3 regions of the Paenibacillus nuruki genome follow, and region 1 is predicted to be linked to each of the others. Evidence: predicted binding sites of a transcription regulator. Region 1 holds the regulator's gene; each other region holds the start of a gene.
What was found. The regulator LexA, encoded in region 1, represses DNA repair genes until DNA is damaged. The targets are predictions, from matches to a motif close to CGAACATATGTTCG.

Region 1 (6,552 bases):
ACGATCGCTTGTCGATTAGCAGACTGTATAGATGTTCATTTTGGCAAAGAAAAACATCAGATTCAAGGCTATGATGGTCATGAAGAAATAGAGCTAGCATTAACCAAACTGTATTCATTGACTGGAGAGCAACGTTATCTGGAGCTTAGCCGCTATTTTCTGTATGAGCGTGGAACAGATACAACATTTTTTGCCAGACAACAAGCAGCAGATAATGGTCACAAAGCTGTAATTGAAGGTATGAATCATCGTCCTCTGGAGTACTATCAAGCACATCAACCGATTTTAGAACAGCAAACCGCAGAAGGTCATGCCGTAAGATTAGTCTATATGTGTACTGCTATGGCAGATGTTGCCTTATTAGCAGGGGATACCGCGATGTTAGAAGCTTGTCGCCGTCTTTGGAAAAATATAATCAACAAGCGCATGTATATTACAGGAGGAATAGGATCAACAGTAGATGGAGAAGCATTTACACTCGATTATGATTTACCTAATGATACGATGTATTGTGAGACTTGTGCTTCGATCGGATTAATCTTTTTTGCCTTTAATATGCTCAAAAATGAAGCGAGATCTGAATATGCAGATGTGCTAGAACGTGCCTTATACAATACTGCTATTGGTGGTATGGCGCTGGATGGTAAGCATTTCTTTTATGTCAATCCGCTAGAAGTGCATCCAGAAAGTAGCCGTCATGATCCGGGGAAAAGTCATGTGAAATTTACAAGACCAGAATGGTTCGGTTGTGCTTGTTGTCCGCCGAATCTAGCTCGCTTATTAACATCACTTCACAAATATATTTATACTGTTCAAGCAGACACAAATACGATATACACTCATTTATTTATGACCCATACAACAGAGTTAGAGATCAATGATCATCCTGTGCAATTGGAGCAAATTACTAATTTGCCATGGGAAGGTGATATTTCTATAGTCACACAGATGAAGCAATCCACTTCGTTTACATTAGCCATTAGATTGCCATACTGGGCTGAACATTATTCTTTATTGTTAAATGGTAATCCTATAGATACAGACCCCATCAACGGATATATACACATTGATCGAATCTGGCATAGTAATGACAAGCTAGAATTGAAGTTACCGATGGAGATCAAAGAATATACCGCTCATCCATTAGTACGGGCGGATATAGGCAAAGTCGCTATAGGTCGAGGGCCATTTATGTATTGTGCAGAAGAGGTTGATAATGGAGAGCATTTGCATTTGGTTCAGTTAACGCAAGATCAGACATATGAGTATGAATTTGATGAACAATTATTAGGTGGAGTAGGCACGATTAAAGTAGAAGCTCGAAAAAGAAATATAGAACCAGAGTGGGAAGATGTATTGTATGCTTCTAAAGCTCCTCAAACGTATAAGTCTACAGCGTTACGTCTAATTCCTTATTACTGCTGGGCGAACCGACAAATAGGCGAAATGCGTGTATGGCTTAATAAAGCCTAATAAACATTCAGAAAGGAGAATACACAATGAAATCCAAAATGAAAATTGATCCCCAAAAATTTGCATATACTGTGATTTCAAGTTATTCATCAGATAAAGAGAATGCAGAAGCGATTGCCAAAGATCATCTGAGCGTATTTTTGAATGCTTATTTTGTAGCAGAAAAATTCAATATATTAGAATCTCAATTAGCAGAAAAAGCAGAAAGTAAAGATTTCAAAGCATTATTAGCTAAATTAATGGATACTAAGCTTTTTGGATAAGGTAGAACAAGATATTAGTTGAAAAAATATAATAGTAAGAGGAAATAAAAGGTATTCATTCTCTCAGATTAGGTTATGATGAAAGGGTAATTTAACTTATGAGAGAGGTGAGGTTATGGGTTGGATTGAGTCTGCGGCAATACGTGCGCGAGAAGAGAAAGTAGAGAAGGAAAAAGCTCATACCTATTCTTTAGAAATCCACGAACATTTTTTAGAACACTGCGAAGATTTATGGATGAAGTTTTCTACGATTTTAGAAGAGATCCAAGAAAATTTCAAAGAAGATTGTAGTGTTCAAAAAAAAGATGGAACTCAATTAGTCATTACAATCGCTCTCGTTGTTATTACGATCAATGCCGTGAAAAAAAATCTGACTGAGCACTATCATGGAGAAGCTTATATAGAATATAGTTGCTCACACAATCCAGGAAAACCTCAACTTGCTGTAGAATCATTATATTTAAATCCAATCGATCATCCTGTGTGGATGTATAAAATGGAGCAGAATGGAAAAGAAGTAGATGTTCCTTTTAGTGAGATCGAAGCTGAAGATGTTATTAAAACGGCTCTATGGAAATATATACAATAAATATATAATAGTAATAAACTACAAAAAAGACCACTATCGATTAAGATAGTGGTCTTTTCTTATGATACATATGATTTAGTGCAGATTACGGAACAAACCTACAACTTTACCCAAAATCGTAACATGCGTCAGACGTAGTGGCTGATACATAGGATTTTCAGGCTGTAAACGAATATGGTCTTTTTCTTTGTAAAAAGTTTTGACCGTTGCTTCATCGTCTTCTGTCATAGCGACAACAATATCGCCATTATCAGCGGTTTGTTGTTGACGTACGATCACGTAATCACCATTATAAATCCCTGCTTCAATCATACTGTCTCCAACTACAGAAAGCATAAATACTTGTCCTTCACCTGTAAAATTTTGTGGTAGAGGGAAGTAATCTTCAATATGTTCTGTAGCTGTAATCGGAACACCGGCGGTTACTTTTCCAATAATAGGAACACGAGATACCGTTTGAGCGAAAAGAATATTACTTTCAGACTCTTCTTGACCCAACAACTCGATGGCACGAGGTTTGGTCGGGTCGCGTCGAATCAGTCCTTTTTTCTCCAAACGATCCAGATGACCATGTACAGTAGAACTAGAAGCAAGACCTACAGCTTCACCAATTTCACGTACAGATGGCGGGTAACCTTTAAGTTTGACTTCATTTCGGATAAATTCCAAAATGGCCTGTTGGCGACTTGAAACTTTTGACATACCTTATCAACCCCAATGCTAGTAACGTTTGGCAAAATTATAACATAGAACTACCGTTCGTACAAACATAAGTTCTAAAATTTGTATATTTATTTGTTATTTGCTTATTTTCGTAGTCTATTCATCATCTAAATAGCATTATCTATAGTCCAAAAGTTGCGATAAAAAACACGAACGAAAGTTCGTAAAAAACTATTGAGTAAAACATATGTTCGTGTTATAGTGAATTTGAGAAAACAAGAACAAATGTTTGGAGCGTGATGACAATGTTAAAATATACTACATATCGTAGCATCCACAATCAGTCTGAAGAGGATGAACAACAGATTGATACATCAGGATCAGATATACATCATACATCAACAGGTTATTCGGAAAAACAAGCGCAACAAGAAGCTATTCATGCTACACGAGCGGACAAAGATGTAGTTGTGGATGAGTGGACTTACGTACCTACCGTACAGAAGATCCGCAAGCCAATTCAACCAAAAGGCAAAAAGACGTTACGTCAAAAAACACTTCATCTTATCCAAAGCACAGCGCAAAAAGTAAAATGGAAATCAGGCGGACGTTTGATGGTATGTTTTGTTTTTGCAGGCGTATTGTTATACGGTGGAGTCATTCATAATTTCGTAGTTGCAGACAAAGTAGAAGGCCCTACACAAAAAGTAGTGGTGCATGCAGGCGACAGTCTATGGAGTATTGCGAAAGAATACAAATCTGTACAGACAGATACACGAGATTATATTGCTCAGATTCGTAGTAAAAATCAATTGGATTCAAGCGAAATCCAAGCAGGAGATGTGTTGGTTATTCCTTACGATTAATACACTATACTGAACTGATATATATACCTGGCTTATGGATACATGTATCGCAGATAGTTTGTGTATGGGATAACGTCATCGGGTTATGAATATTGTGATCGAACGATCAATATCGTCAAAGTTTGTTGAGATCTATAGATCTTGACAAGCTTTTTTTTACATGTCAAAGTTAGTGGGGCAAAAAGCACACCGATCACATGGAGGTTAATTATGGATATTGATACACTGATTACACGCATCAATGAATTAGCTCGTAAAAAGAAAAGTTCAGGTCTTACAGCAGAAGAAACGATAGAACGTGATGAATTACGTGCTGTTTATTTGAATAATATTCGCAGTAATTTCCGTCAACAATTAGATACAATTGAATTTGTAGAAGATACTGAACCATCGGATAACACCAAAAATAGTCAGAAATAAGAACATATAATAGCTTCAATCTACAAAAGAAAAATGAACGATATTAAGGGTGCTCTAGCCGATCTGGAACAGAGCATCCTATTTTGCTATAGAAATTTGGGGCTTGTTCTGGCATGATAAGATAGAAGGAAGTCTTCTGCTTTTATTGTAAGGCTTACATTATCTATTAGGGGGAAACAAAGTATGTCCCGTTCCTGGGAAAGGCAAGTTCGACGTAACTCAAAGCAAGTCAATGCTACACGTAGAAAACAAGGTCAGACTTCTATCGGTGGCAAAACCAGTATTTCCGAATATACGGCATATAAAGGAAGAAATATTGTTTTTCCAGCTGCTCTAGTGATATTGGGAATTATTTATGCTGTTATGGGTATTATGTATCCAACAGCTGATGGATTTAGTGCGATCTTTATCATTACTGTCGCATTGTATATCTTACTGGGTGTTATGCTTTATTTCCGCAAACCGTACTTGAAAATTGGTAGAGATTCACTGATTACAACCAAATTTAATCGTGATCGCCTGATTTCTTCATCTCAAGTGAAAAGTATCCGTCTTCAAAAAGGATATGTTGTTATTGAACATAGCTCCAAAGGTGGAAGCTGGGTATTCTCTCGTACTCTAAACCGTTATGATACAGATGCAATGAGCGAGCATTTGCGTACATTTGCAGCACAACACAAAATTACGATTCAAGAAAAAGCGTAAGCTTTTTGGAGAATGATTGGCATATAGCATCTATATCTGAGCAAGCAATCTAGTCCTAGTATAGTCAAAGTAATCATTATCGTTGAGGAGGTACAGGCAGTGAGTATTGAAGCCGTGTTGTTTGATCTAGATGATACGTTATTATGGGATGAACGCAGTATAGAAGAAGCTTTTGCAGAGACTTGTCGTGTGGCTCAGGAAGCGACAGGGGTAGATCCTATCGCTTTGGAAGAAGCTGTACGTAGAGAAGCAAGAGCACTTTATGAATCCTATGAGACTTTTCCATTTACACAATGGATAGGAATTAATCCGTTTGAAGGCTTGTGGGCTCAATTTTCCGCAGGTGAACAACCAGAATTCCGTCAATTGCAAGCAATTGCACCGACTTATCGCAAAGAATCATGGCGTAACGGTCTAAGTGCAATGGGGATCGAAGATGAAGCTTTGGCACTACAACTGTCTGATCGATTCGTTCAAGAACGACGTAACCGTCCTCATATCTATGAAGAAACATTTCAGATTTTGGATGAATTACAAGGTAAAGTGAAGCTATTGTTACTGACCAACGGTTGCCCTGCTTTGCAACAAGAAAAGTTAGACGGTGTGCCCAAATTAGCTCCTTATTTTGATCAGGTGGTTGTATCGGGTGCATTTGGCAAAGGGAAACCGAATGCTGAGATCTTTGAGCATGCGCTTGGTTTGTTGGAAGTACAACCTGAGCATGCACTGATGATCGGGGATAAGCTTACTACAGATATCAAAGGCGCACTTGCAGCAGGTATTAAGTCTGTCTGGGTGAATCGTAATGGTAAAGTCAATGATAGTGAGATCAAGCCTGATTATGAAATTAAAAGCTTAACTGAGATCCATCAGATTACAGCTCAGTTGGTGTAATAGACTGATCGGTTACGTACTAATAGTATCAAACACATAACAAAAATCCCTTACCCGATCAAAGCGGTAAGGGATTTTGTATGTGTATACTTATGCTTTTTGGAAAGAGCTATCTTCAAACGGAACAGCAATCCAACCGTCTGTTTCGACAAACAAACGAACAGCTACAATTTTACGATTGTCAACAAGTGTAAAGAAGTGAGGTGTATTCTCAGGTACAGAAATAACATCGCCTGGTTCTAACTCAACATCGAAATATCCATGCTCAGGGCTTTTAATAATAAAAATACCGTTCCCCGATACGATCGCACGAATTTCATCTTCTGTATGTGTATGAATCTCTTCGAATTTAGCTAACTTCGCTTCAAGATCAGGTGTAGACTCAGATAATGTAATCACGTCCCAAGTACGGTAACCACGACGTGCTGAAAGGTCTTTGATTTCTTCAGCATACGTATCCAAAACCGCTTGTTTTTGCTCATCTGTTAAAGTGAAGTTATCTTGCAATTCAGGAGCTAATTTGGAAGCATCCCATTTTTCATATACCACTTCATGTTTGTTCAAAAACTCCAGAACCTTGTCATCTCCAGCAATTCGTTCGTTGGTATTTCTAATTCTGATTTCAGCCATCGGATTACCCTTCTTTCAATGTTTTTATGTTGTATTATAAAAGAAAAAG
Region 2 (6,552 bases), 1.1 Mb from region 1:
ATAGTCTACTTTATAAAATGATGAAAGCAAGTGATATGGCTGAAAGTTCGGTTTCATTTTATAATCAATCGTCTCTGATGAATGAAACATTTGTTGAGGAAAAGTTGAAGCGTCTAGAGCAAGAGCAACCCTATGTGAAGTCGTCCACTCACGAGCAGACTCAACAATGGATGAAGTCGTACATGTATCCGTTTCCATATTCTGGTGAAAAGTAAATTGCAAACAGATGTCATTTCATAAGAAATGAGGGTGTACCAATGAAAGCTATTACCTATAAGCATAGTAAAGCTGATGGACTACTAGGATATGAATTATTGCCTGCGCGTTATGGTGAAAAGTGGAATCAGATTGAAGCCGATTCTGTTTTTATTTATGCGGGTGATTTTGATTATTTGATGCCTTATCTGAAAAAGCATTATCCTATTGTTGATCCGGTGACCAAAGATCGATATGGATACTTTGATACAACAGGATTTAATCCGATCGCCAAAGCACTCTGGACCAATATATTAGCCGAAATGAAAGCTTATCAGACCAAAGATCGTGAACTGAAAGCTTTTATCCGCTCATTAGTTACATGGTTAGAGATTCAATTGGAATGGGCAGATGAGATTATTATTTTCGGAAATTTATGAGGTGAGTCATCGTGGGTTGGGAATACGGTATTCAATGTATAGAACATGATAGCATAAGTAAAGAACATCAAGCCAAGCAGTTAATGGAGCAGTTAAGACAGGATTTGGTTACGTTAGATCTGGGTGATATGGTGATAGAGCAGGTAGACGATGGGTTGGTTATCACAGATCCTTCTCATACAGAGTGGCCGCATGTGGCACAGATTCAAGTGGAGCAGGCTGAGCTAGCCATTGAATCTATAGCCGAAGGCGAAGTGTATATTTATTGTTTGTTTCATCGACATGACGCACCTGTACGGCGAATGATTGATACCATCCAAACAATTATTTCTACCGAAGATCAGTGGATTGAATTGTAAATGATCATAAGAGTACTGGAAGAGATGAGATTGTAATCAGGATCAGATGTGCACATTATGAAATGAGTATAACCAAGAGAGGAGCAATCCAATGTCTAACCAAATTCAAGTCATGACAGACACAGCTACATTGTGTATTTACGATCTTCAAGCCCTTAAACATCGGTTAGAAGATACATCCGATTGGTGGTCTATTCCTGAAGATGAATTACTAGAAGTGAATTTAGGAAATGTTGCTTTTCTCAATGTAGGCGCAGATGGCTTATACACGATGCAACAGGTAGAAGATATACAACAACCAGCCGTACAATTGTGGATCAATGTTTCTTCGGGTCAATTGTATGCAGGAGCAGCAGAAAATGTAACAGGTGGCGATCTAGAACCTGAAGATGGAGACAGTGGACAGTATATAACGCTTGAACCTGGTGTCTATCATTTGAAAATAGCACGAAATGAACAACAGATTGAATTTGCTCTGTTACGGACTGAGCATCAGCAAGCTACGAACGAGTTCAAAGATTTGATTCGTATAGGATAAGTAATAAGGAGATGAGCTCATCAGTGGACGTATTAATAAACGCAAAAAGGAGTTAGGAGATGTTTAAAAAGGTAAAGTATAAAACAGGCGATATTTTTGTGATTCCAATGCATGATCAGCGATTTGCGATTTGTCAGGTGATTAGTGCTCTGTATGAACGATTTAAAAAGGTATTTTCATTTGGTGTGCTTTCTATTCAAGAAGATGAAGTCTATCACGGGGAACAACAGTATCTTTTCTTTACAAATTATCGAGGATCTTTCTCCATGATCGTTACCGCCTCTAAATTACTTGCAAAAGGAACATGGCAAATCATCGATTATGCTCCATTATCGGCTGAACAAGCGTCGTTGCAATATTTCTCCGTTTCTAACCATCTATATCATAATGACGACTACATCAGAATACTTGAAATCAGTGAATTACAAGATTATCCTCCACTTGCTGTAGCAGGATATGAATTAGTACAAAAGTATCTGGCTCAGTATCCATAAGGTTGAAATTGATTCATCTCTATTCAGCTCCAATACATACATAATAAAATGTCGAACGTTTGTACTTATTTTTAGATGGATAGGATAGGCTAAATGATACAGTTACGATATAATAAAACCATACGATATTTATTGTAAATGATTCGGATTATCGAGCAAAGGGAGCAGGGTACACTCTACACAGGCAAGGAGGATGATCAGCTTGAGGCATCATGCCAATTACTACCCTGCCAAAGGAAGGGTCATTCTGCATGTGGATATGAATGCTTTTTACTGTTCTGTTCATACGGCGGAAGAACCTGACAAATATCAAGGAAAACCAACTGCTGTTGCGGGTAGTGTTGAACTTCGTAAAGGAATAGTGGTAACTTCATCGTATGAAGCTAGAAATCGTGGCGTCAAAACAGGTATGTTAGTTAGAGAAGCCTTGCAAAAATGCCCGAATCTGATCTTAATTTCGCCTGATTTTTATTTGTATAAACAATACTCGATGGCATTTATGAATATTGCCTATAGTTATACGCCAATGTTGCAAGCAACCTCCATTGATGAATGTTATCTAGATATCACCGGTTCAAGTCAATTCGGTACACCTCCACAGATTGCTGAACAGCTACAACAACGGATCTGGGACGAATTGCATTTGCCGTGTTCGATAGGGATTGCTCCTAATAAATTACTGGCAAAAATGGCTTCTGATATGAAAAAGCCTAAAGGAATTTCGATTTTGCGTATACGAGATATGCCCAAGTTGTTGTGGGATAAGCCATGTGGACAATTATTTGGTGTAGGTGGTAAAACATCTGCCAAATTGGTAGATATGGGTATTCGCACGATTGGACAACTGGCGGCGGCAGATGAAGCTCGCTTAACAGCTAGATTTGGTGTAATGGGAAGCTGGCTCAAACAAGCGGCTAACGGTATTGACCATTCGCCTGTTGAGATTGATCGTGAAGTCAGTAAGTCGATAGGGCATACCACAACATTACCCGCAGATATTCAAGCACGTGATGATATCAGAAGAGTAATGCTCAATCTAAGTGATCAGGTGTGTCGCCGATTACGTCGTCAGAAATTAATAGCACAGACGATTCAGATTACGATTCGTACACCGGATATGAAAACGATCACCCGCTCCAAATCGCTGGCTGTTCCTACAGAAACCGCTGATGAAGTCTATCGTGAAGCTTGCGCATTGTATGATCGCCATTGGGGAGATCGTGCGCCTGTACGATTGCTGGGTGTATCTCTTCAGAATTTGCAACCCAAAGAAGAAGCGGCTCTACAAATGGATTTGTTCGATTATAGTCGTCAACCGGTCAAAGAACAGTTAAATGAAGTAATGGATAAATTACGTGACAAATTTGGTGAAAGTGCAATTTTGACAGCAGGCATGTTAGGTAATGATCCTTCGGTATTGATTCGCAATCACAAAATCAGAGGAACTTCGCTGCAAAAAGATGGAGTTATCTTACCAGGTATGGAAGAATAGACGATAAATAGACATTAAAATAAAAAAATATAGTTTAAATTTTAGGGAATCTTGGATTAATGCAAGAGGTATGTTACAATTTGTGTATTGGAAATTTCTGGTTATTGATTTGAAATTATCGATTTTTTATATTATATTGTGAGTATATGTACACTGGTGTCGGTTCTCAAAAAGACAACTGGTAAGTAACGATAGGAGGCATATATAAAGATGGGGAAATATAGTTGGGTTGATAAAGATACATGCATCGCTTGTGGTGCTTGTGGAGCAACAGCTCCAGACGTTTACGATTATGATGATGAAGGTTTGGCAGAAGTGATTTATGATGGTGATGCTAACCGCGGTATAATGGCAATTCCAGACGATATGTACGATGACTTGCAAGATGCTTGCGATGGTTGCCCTACAGATTCAATCAAAATTGCTGATGAGCCTTTCGCTCAATCTGAATAATTTAGATTGTATTTATAATATCATAAATACAGGGTCCGAATAAAAGGCGTTGCAGAGGCACATATGTGTCTCTCAACGCCTTTTATCATCTTTATTAAAGCCCCTTGAAGAAATACACAGATTAGCCGATATAAATAATATTGTAGTACATTTTAAATCTAAAGTAATTATCCCTAAATGGTACATACTATAGAGAAAATATAGAATATTGGAGCGCAGTGTCCATGCTGGAGGTAATGAATGAAAAATCTACTCTATCTAAAGCGATATGTCAAAATGCATCCCAACAACAGAATGGGCTGGTATTTGTTAGGTAAAGAATATGAAGCAGATGGGCAAATGGGTAAAGCTAATTACTGTTACAACAAAGCTGGAGATGTATACGAAGCTTTTGAACATAGCAAAGTCCCTGCTGATATTTTGAAAGATTATGAAGCCAAGCTCATGGAGATGGCTGAAAAAAGAGATCATAAAATACGTCGTTGGCGGCGTAGCTTATTCGCATTATTATTGCTTTTTCTGATTATGTTACGTTCTGTAGACGCTCCTCACGCAACAGATGATCCTCTTGCAGATCACTTGACTTCTCAACCAACCAAGTCACCTACTCAGGTAGCCTCTCAAAAACAATCGAAAGAAACGTTCAAAGGATACTCTGTGCCTCTTAGCTTTACAGCTGAAGCATCGGGGATTCATAGCAATGCTTCATTATTGGCGGTATCCAAGTATATGCAACAACAATTGTTCCAAACAGCACCTCAAGTAGCCTCAGTACTAGGTATGGAAAAGCAAGATGATTGGTTGATATGGAAAGACAATATGCCTGTATTATATACAATGGCTGCAACCAAGCAACCCGGACAAATCGATCTACAATCGTATGATCCAGAAGCTTGTAAGTGCAAGCCGGGAGAACTGGAACGTTATACTAATGAATCTGCGGCATGGGTACAGCAACAAGAACAATGGATTGTGATGCAGACTGCGATTACGAATTATATTACAGCTAAAGGGAATCTTCCGGCACAGATCAATCAATTGGATGCTCCTTTTCCCGGTAACTGGTTAGCAGGTAGTTCGGATACGATGAATAGCACATTTACAGCATTGAAGAAATGGCAAAGTCGTCCGGGACAAATTACAGGTGATAGTGAAAGTACCAGAGGAGACAAAGCTTTCTCCTCTACACTTGGTAATCATCCTTATTTTACAAAGCCCCTTGAAGTGATCGTAGACAGAGAAAAGCATCGCTTGGCGATTGTAAGTGGATCGATTATTTTACGTAATTATGAAGTCGGTCTAGGTGGAAGCAAAACGCCTGAAGGAACGTTTAGAGTATCCATTAAAGTGATCAATCCAAATAGTAAATCCAAAGGAGAATTTGGAAGTCGGGGTATGCAGTTATCCGATACAAATTATGCTATTCATGGTACCAATGATCCGGATAGTGTTGGGAAAGATGAATCGCTAGGTTGTGTACGGATGGATCAAGCCGATGTTGAAGAATTATTCGATATGATTCCGTTAGGTACCAAAGTGACGATTGATAGTAATGTGTTGCCGGGTGATCCTGCGATACCGACTGTACGTTTCAAGACAAATCGCACTCAAGATCAGACTGATCCTTCCCGTCATTATCATTGGTTGAATTAGGATGGTTCCTTGTAGTCACTGGTTTGATTCATTATAGACCGTTTGAGTTTATGTACACAGTGGACGCTCTTTTCAAATGAGAAGAGCGCTTTTCTTTTGTCACAGAACAGGATAAACTGGTATAGAGAATGAATGTACAGGTTAATATACTGTATTCCTTATACATTCATGCATAAAGGCTTTTTGTAAATGCCAGGAACGGAGTGAATGTGACTTGCTTTATCGCAATGTTTTCAAACCTATGTTATTTCGGATGGACCCGGAAAAAGCACATCATATGGTTATTGGAGGTCTGGGCGCGGGAGTGCGTATACCAGGCACATTAGCTGCTATGAAGTCGATGTATGGGGTGACAAGTACACCAGATATGACGACTGAATTGTTTGGACTTTCATTTCCTAGTCCTGTTGGTCTTGCGGCAGGGTTAGACAAAAATGCTCAGGCTGTTCCAGGATTGTCTGCGTCAGGCTTTGGATTTATGGAAGTCGGAACAGTAACACCCAAAGCACAATCCGGTAATGAATTGCCACGTTTGTTTCGCTTGCCTTCAGATGAAGCGCTGGTGAATCGAATGGGCTTCAATAATGAAGGGGCAGCTGCTATGGCAGGAAGACTGCGTTCATTGTCTTCAAGACCTATTCCTATAGCAGTCAATATCGGTAAAAATAAAGTAACGTCTAATGCAGATGCAGCTAGCGATTATGAAACGTGTATTCGCACATTGTATCGATATGCTGATTTTTTTGTAGTTAATATTAGCTCACCTAACACACCTGATCTGCGAAACTTGCAGCATGGTGATGAATTAAAAGATTTGCTCAGACAAGTGATGGGTGAAATGAAACGACAAGCGAAGCAAAATGGCATGTCCAAATCGGTACTGGTCAAAATTGCACCGGATGTCAACGATAATGAACTTGAACATATG
Region 3 (6,552 bases), 150 kb from region 1:
AGATTAACTTTTAACTCTTCAACTTCATCTTGAATAATAGAACGACGATTAATACCATGTTTATCATGAATTTCCATCAATTCTTTTTTGATCAATCCGACTAGCTTTTTATCGCTGCCGAGAATAGCACGGAAATTGGTGATTTTTTTCTGAATATCGTTTAGTTCTTTTTCAACTTGATTAATTTCTAAATTAGTAATGCGGTACAATTGCAAGGTTAGAATCGCATCGGCTTGGCGTTCAGTGAGGCCAAACATCCATTGCAAATTGTTTTGTGCATCTTGGCGGTTTTTAGACGCTTTGATCGCTGCAATGACTTCATCTAGTACATTGAGTGCTTTAGCTAGACCTTCAAGTACATGAGCACGATCTTCTACTTTATCCAGATCATGTTGTGTACGACGGGTAACCACTTCACGTTGATGCGCAATATACGCTTCCAGAATACTTTTTATTCCCATTTGTTGAGGCGCTTTGTTAACGATAGCTACCATATTAAAGTTATAGGTCACTTGTAGATCCGTTTTTTTGAGCAAATACGCTAGAATGCCTTGCGCATCTGCATCTTTTTTAAGCTCGATCACGATCCGTAGTCCATCACGTCCGCTCTCATCACGTACTTCAGCAATACCTTCTACTTTTTTCTCCAAACGGATATTTTCCATCGCTGTGACAAGACGTACTTTCACGACTTGATAAGGGATTTCGGTAATCACAATTTGCTGTTTACCGCCGCGTAGTGTTTCAATTTCTGTTTTAGAACGTATGTAGATACGCCCTTTACCTGTAGAATAGGCATCACGAATCCCGTCTCCACCCATAATCGTACCACCTGTTGGGAAATCCGGGCCTTTGATATAGTTCATCAGTTCAGGCAATTCCATTTCAGGTTTTTCCATCAATGCAATACAACCTTCGATCACTTCACGCAGGCTGTGCGAAGGAATTTCTGTTGCAAAACCTGATGAAATTCCGCTTACGCCATTGACTAATAAATTAGGATAACGAGCTGGTAAAACGACAGGTTCTTGTGTCGTATTATCAAAGTTGTCTTTAAATTGAACCGTATTCCGATCAATATCACGTAAGATCTCCATCGCAATTGAAGATAAACGAGCTTCGGTATAACGCATTGCTGCTGCTGGATCATCATCAGGTGATCCCCAGTTACCATGCCCATCGACAAGCGTATGACTCATTTTCCAAGGTTGTGCCATTCGTACCATACCATCATAGATCGATGAGTCACCATGAGGATGATAGTTACCCATCACGTCACCGACTGTTTTAGCTGATTTGCGATATCCTTTTTCCGGTGTATTGCCTGAATCGTACATAGCATACAAAATACGACGTTGTACCGGTTTCAATCCATCACGAACATCAGGAATCGCGCGGTCTTGAATAATATATTTAGAGTAGCGACCAAAACGGTCTCCAACGATTTCTTCTAGAAATGCTGGTAAAAATTTATCGTTATTTTCAATAGCCATCCGTTCACCTTACCTTCCGAGCTTATCGCCGGATAATTTTGAAGCCGCCGCAGAGTACAGAGGGAAGTGAATACCATTCCAACCAAGCACGGTATGATGCTCACTTCCATCTGCACTAAAGCAGCGGCTCATTTAGTTTGATCATCCATCAAGATTACTTTTCTATATCACAGATACAATTATTTACTCCACATATTCTGTAAAGTCTACATTTTCGACGATCCAACGTTTACGAGGATCAACTTTATCGCCCATTAATGTAGATACACGACGTTCTGCTTTGGCAGCATCTTCGATCTGTACTTTAAGTAATGTACGACTTTCAGGATTCATCGTTGTTTCCCATAATTGATCTGGATTCATTTCACCTAATCCTTTGTAACGTTGTAAATCTACATTTTTGCCGAACTCTTTCATCGACTGATTCAACTCTTCGTCTGTCCATACATAACGTTCTTGCGATTTTTTGCCAGCACGTTGAGAAATCTTGTACAGCGGAGGTTGAGCAATATAGATACGACCGTTATCGATCAATTGCTTCATATAACGATAGAAGAATGTTAATAGCAACACTTGAATATGTGCACCATCGGTATCCGCATCGGTCATAATAATGATTTTGGAATAATTGCTATCTTCTATGGCAAATTCAGTTCCTACTCCTGCACCAATAGCAGAAATAATCGCCCGATATTCTTCATTTTTCATTACATCTGCAAGTTTGGATTTCTCTGGATTCATCGGTTTACCTTTGAGTGGTAAAATCGCTTGAATCTTGGAATCTCGTCCTTGTTTCGCAGAACCACCTGCCGAATCTCCTTCGACAATAAACAGTTCGTTTTTAGAAAAATCTTTCGATTGCGCTGGACTTAGCTTACCGTTCAGATTCGAACTTTCGCTACGTTTGCGTCCTGTACGCATATCATCACGCGCTTTACGAGCCGCTTCGCGTGCACGAGAAGCTTGAACTGCTTTTTTGATCAGCTTTTGAGCGACTTGTGGGTTTTCTTCGAGAAAGCGTTGCATATTTTCAGCGACTACCGCATCTACTGCTCCACGTGCGGAAGAACTACCCAATTGGTCTTTGGTCTGACCGACAAACTCTACATCTGACATTTTGACGCTTATAACCGCCATCATGCCTTCTCGTAAATCTCCACCTTCGAGGTTTTTATCTTTTTCTTTGATCAGTGCTGTTTTGCGAGCATAGTCATTCAATACACGAGTATATGCTGCTCTAAATCCTGTCTCATGCGTACCGCCGCCCCGTGTAGGGATGGAATTTACAAATGAAGCAAGCGTTTCAGTATATCCTGCATTGTACTGCATCGCTACTTCGACTTCGATATCTTCACGTTCGACATTGAAATGAATCACATCATGAAGAACATCTTTGCCTTCATTCAAAAACTCTACGAATTGACTGGCTCCGCCTTCATAATAAAAACGATCTTCTTTATCATTACGATCGTCTTTAAGTAAAATTTCTAAGCCTGAATTCAGAAAAGCAATTTCTTGCAGACGCTCAGCAAGTGTATCGTAATTCAATGCAATTCCTTGTTGGAACACACGAATATCTGGTTTGAATGTAACTTTTGTTCCTGTAATTTTGGTTTTGCCAATAACTTCAAGACCACTTACAGGCTCACCTACATGCTCTTTTTCTTTTTTATCAACCCAATATTCAAAACGTTGACGGTGAATACCACCATCACGATAAATTTCTACTTCTAGCCACTCGGATAATGCATTCGTTACTGAAGCACCAACTCCGTGTAGACCTCCGGACTTTTTGTATCCTCCACCGCCGAATTTACCACCTGCATGCAAAATAGTAAATACAACTTGTGGTGTAGGTACTCCACTTTTATGCATTCCTGTCGGAATACCACGTCCGTTATCAAAAACCGTAACCGAACCATCTTTGTTCAGTGAAATCTCGATTTTTGAACAATGTTTTGCCAAATGCTCGTCAACTGCGTTGTCCACAATCTCCCATACGAGATGATGAAGCCCAGATGAACTTGTACTACCGATATACATCCCCGGACGTTTCCGTACGGCAACCAGCCCTTCAAGCACCTGAATGTCGTCAGCATCATACCCGGAAACTGGCGGATTAACATTACCACGGGATGAATTTGTGAGTGAATCGATCTTTTCGACCATTCATGGTCCCCCTCTTTAATCTAAATATTGCTTTGTTCTGTTTGACCTACGATTAGCATTATAAATCTTAGTCGAAAATTATACCATAGGTAAATCAATAATCGCGCTTGACCCCGAACCATCATATCATACGCTTTTATTTTGTCGACACTTTTGATTTACATAAAATGTAATTTATTCGATAGATAAATGTATAATGCAAACACATGTTCCTTTTATTCTTTAAGTGTAATCTAATCTTTTCATTTCGTAAACCCACTTGTCACATTATTCTACGATTTCCCATTATATTAGCTACAATGATCTTTTGTAAATAAACTTGCCTGCTGATCTTCATAAGATAAGCAGGCAATCATACTATACTTTTTAATTGAGCACATCTCTTTTGGTAAATACAGCAAACGAAACGATGACTGACGCTAATGCCCATATTGCCAATACGCCAAGCGAGAATGGTAATGTCATGCCTTCAATCGGTGCCGGGCTTCCTGATAAATAATTAGTCAGTCCCAAATTAACCATAAATAAATATTTAGCTGTGCTCCACGAAGCCGCCATATTGGTCAAAATGGTACCTGCAATCAATGCTGCCATCATAATAACGATACTGGCTGCGGTACTTCGTACTAACACAGATACCATAAAGGCAAGTAAGCCGACGGTCAAACCGACAAACCAGATCAATCCCATTTGCATCAAAATAAATTGCCACTGAGCTATAGCGTGTACACTACTCATATCGGTTCCTGTATCACCCGGCTGGAATCCGGTAAATACAGGAATGTTAAATCCACTGTATCCGAATGCTGCTCCTGAGATGACGTAGGAAATAATAAAGGTTGAAACGACAATCAGCGAGACAAACATCGTCAGCGTAATGAGTTTACTTAACAATACTTTCCACCTACGAATCGGCCTTGTAAGCAACATTTTGATCGTTCCGCCTGTTCGTTCCGCCGATACCAGATCAGAAGCAATCGTCATAATAAGCAGTGGGATAAATAAGCTACTGGAGTTATCCAGAAATTCGCGAGTAAATGTAACGCCACCCGGTTCATTCGGATTCACATCATTTTCTAAATAATATTGCATCTGTTGGACAAACACACGACGGTATTTTTTCCATTCTTCAGGTACACGATCACTACCTAATGAGTTCTGGTTATCTGTGATTGCTTGCTGTAATTCAACACGCCAATCTTCACCGAACTTGGTGCGATTTTCTTGGGCTTGACGCATCTGCGCATAAGTAAACATCGGTACCAGTACTAATAAAACCAATAGCACGACATAAAATCTTTTTTTCTTAATAATTTTTATCGTTTCATTCTGTACCAATGGCCATATACTATTCAATAAATTCACCTTCTGTCACGCCCAGGAATAGTTGTTCCAATGTCGGGCTAAGTTTGCGTACATTATGAATCTGAATCCCTGCTTGCACAAGTGTAGCAATCGTTGTCGAAATGTATTCTTCAGGGGTTGCGGTGATAATAGAATGCGGTCGAAGTGATGCTGCTGTATCGTTATCCAAGTTAGAACTCTCCAGATCAAGCACTTGAATAGAAGGTATTGATTGAAGAATCTGTTCTCCTTGTGCTTGAGGTTCTAATTCCCATATCACAAGATGCTGTGTATCTTCTACCAGCTCTGTTACTCCGCCTACAGCAATAACACTTCCTCGTCCCACAATTGCTACGCGATCACAAAGCAATTGAATTTCACTGAGTAAATGACTGGATACAAACACAGCCATACCTTGCGATGCCAGTTCGCGGATGAAAATACGCATATCTCGAATCCCTTTAGGATCAAGTCCATTGGTCGGTTCATCTAAAATAAGCAATTTAGGGCGACCTAACAACGCTTGAGCGATCCCAAGCCGTTGACGCATACCTAGTGAGTACTTGCTTACTTTATCGTGAATACGCTCATCCAGACGGACAATCTCGGTGACTTCTTGAATCCGCTTCTCATCGACACCGGGCTGCATCCGTGCAAAATGCTCTAAGTTTTCCCATCCTGTCAGGTAAGGATACATTTCAGGATTTTCAACAATTGAACCGACATAAGCCAAAGCCTTCTCCGGTTGCTTGGTCACATCGTAACCGCAAATATTGATCGTTCCTTCTGTAGGGCGAATCAGATTCACAAGCATTCGAATGGTTGTTGTTTTACCTGCACCGTTCGGTCCTAGAAAGCCAAAGATTTCACCTGCTTTGACTTCAAAAGTGACATCTTTGATAATCCACTTTTTGCCGATTTTCTTTTTGACATGTTGGACAGATAATACAATCTCTTCTTGAGATGCTACAGACTGCGAATTAGCCGTTGCTATGGGATGGGTTGTTGTTAATTTAGAATCCATTATGATCTAGCTCCTCTCTCATTTCCATACAGGGTATACCTCATTATTCGATACTCTGGACGACACGTTCTGCAATTTGTTCATAACCTGTACCATTAGGATGGAAATGATCAGAAGATAAATATTTATTTAGATTTTGCTGAAATAAATCAAACGTAGGAATAAGCGACATATTGGATTGACTGTTAATAATATTCAGTGCAGTAGTATTCCATGCGGTTACAGCTTCATTACCAGGTACACGTAGTTCAGGTAAATCAGAGAATGGGTTATACAGTCCGAGGTATAAAATATGAGCGTCTGGATTAATTTGAGCGATTCGCTCTAAGATTTGTTGTAATGTTTTGCTGGCTTTCGGTAAATTGGCAAGCAATTGTTGTTTGCTTGGCGCTTGTTGTGTATTACCAAGGGCTTCTCCAGCATTAAATAAATCATTAGCACCAATCGATACAAAAATCATATTCGATTGTTTCAATACATGTTGGACACCGGGCTCTTCTAATGAAGAAAGCACTGACGCTG

Region 2: RCP16_RS10925 (DNA polymerase IV) is a predicted target of LexA. The motif match lies at 2,079-2,092, and genes of this name have one in related genera.
Region 3: parE (DNA topoisomerase IV subunit B) is a predicted target of LexA. The motif match lies at 3,862-3,875, and genes of this name have one in related genera.

What each region holds. Positions count from the first base shown of each region.
Region 1 is NZ_OY725677.1:1,339,473-1,346,024, forward strand. Features, by position in the region: gene RCP16_RS06015 (glycoside hydrolase family 127 protein) at 1-1,473, shown strand, start outside; gene RCP16_RS06020 (hypothetical protein) at 1,500-1,736, shown strand; gene RCP16_RS06025 (hypothetical protein) at 1,852-2,325, shown strand; gene lexA (transcriptional repressor LexA) at 2,401-3,027, opposite strand; gene yneA (cell division suppressor protein YneA) at 3,294-3,854, shown strand; gene RCP16_RS06040 (DUF896 domain-containing protein) at 4,065-4,274, shown strand; gene RCP16_RS06045 (hypothetical protein) at 4,458-4,979, shown strand; gene RCP16_RS06050 (HAD family hydrolase) at 5,079-5,873, shown strand; gene mtnD (acireductone dioxygenase) at 5,964-6,503, opposite strand.
Region 2 is NZ_OY725677.1:2,489,127-2,495,678, reverse strand. Features, by position in the region: gene RCP16_RS10950 (hypothetical protein) at 1-215, shown strand, start outside; gene RCP16_RS10945 (hypothetical protein) at 258-635, shown strand; gene RCP16_RS10940 (hypothetical protein) at 647-994, shown strand; gene RCP16_RS10935 (DUF6386 family protein) at 1,086-1,532, shown strand; gene RCP16_RS10930 (immunity 26/phosphotriesterase HocA family protein) at 1,592-2,026, shown strand; gene RCP16_RS10925 (DNA polymerase IV) at 2,229-3,518, shown strand; gene RCP16_RS10920 (ferredoxin) at 3,729-3,971, shown strand; gene RCP16_RS10915 (L,D-transpeptidase) at 4,212-5,624, shown strand; gene RCP16_RS10910 (quinone-dependent dihydroorotate dehydrogenase) at 5,839-6,552, shown strand, end outside.
Region 3 is NZ_OY725677.1:1,184,795-1,191,346, reverse strand. Features, by position in the region: gene gyrA (DNA gyrase subunit A) at 1-1,493, opposite strand, end outside; gene RCP16_RS05330 (hypothetical protein) at 1,503-1,625, opposite strand; gene parE (DNA topoisomerase IV subunit B) at 1,677-3,662, opposite strand; gene RCP16_RS05320 (ABC transporter permease) at 4,029-5,018, opposite strand; gene RCP16_RS05315 (ABC transporter ATP-binding protein) at 5,011-6,030, opposite strand; gene RCP16_RS05310 (GDSL-type esterase/lipase family protein) at 6,074-6,552, opposite strand, start outside.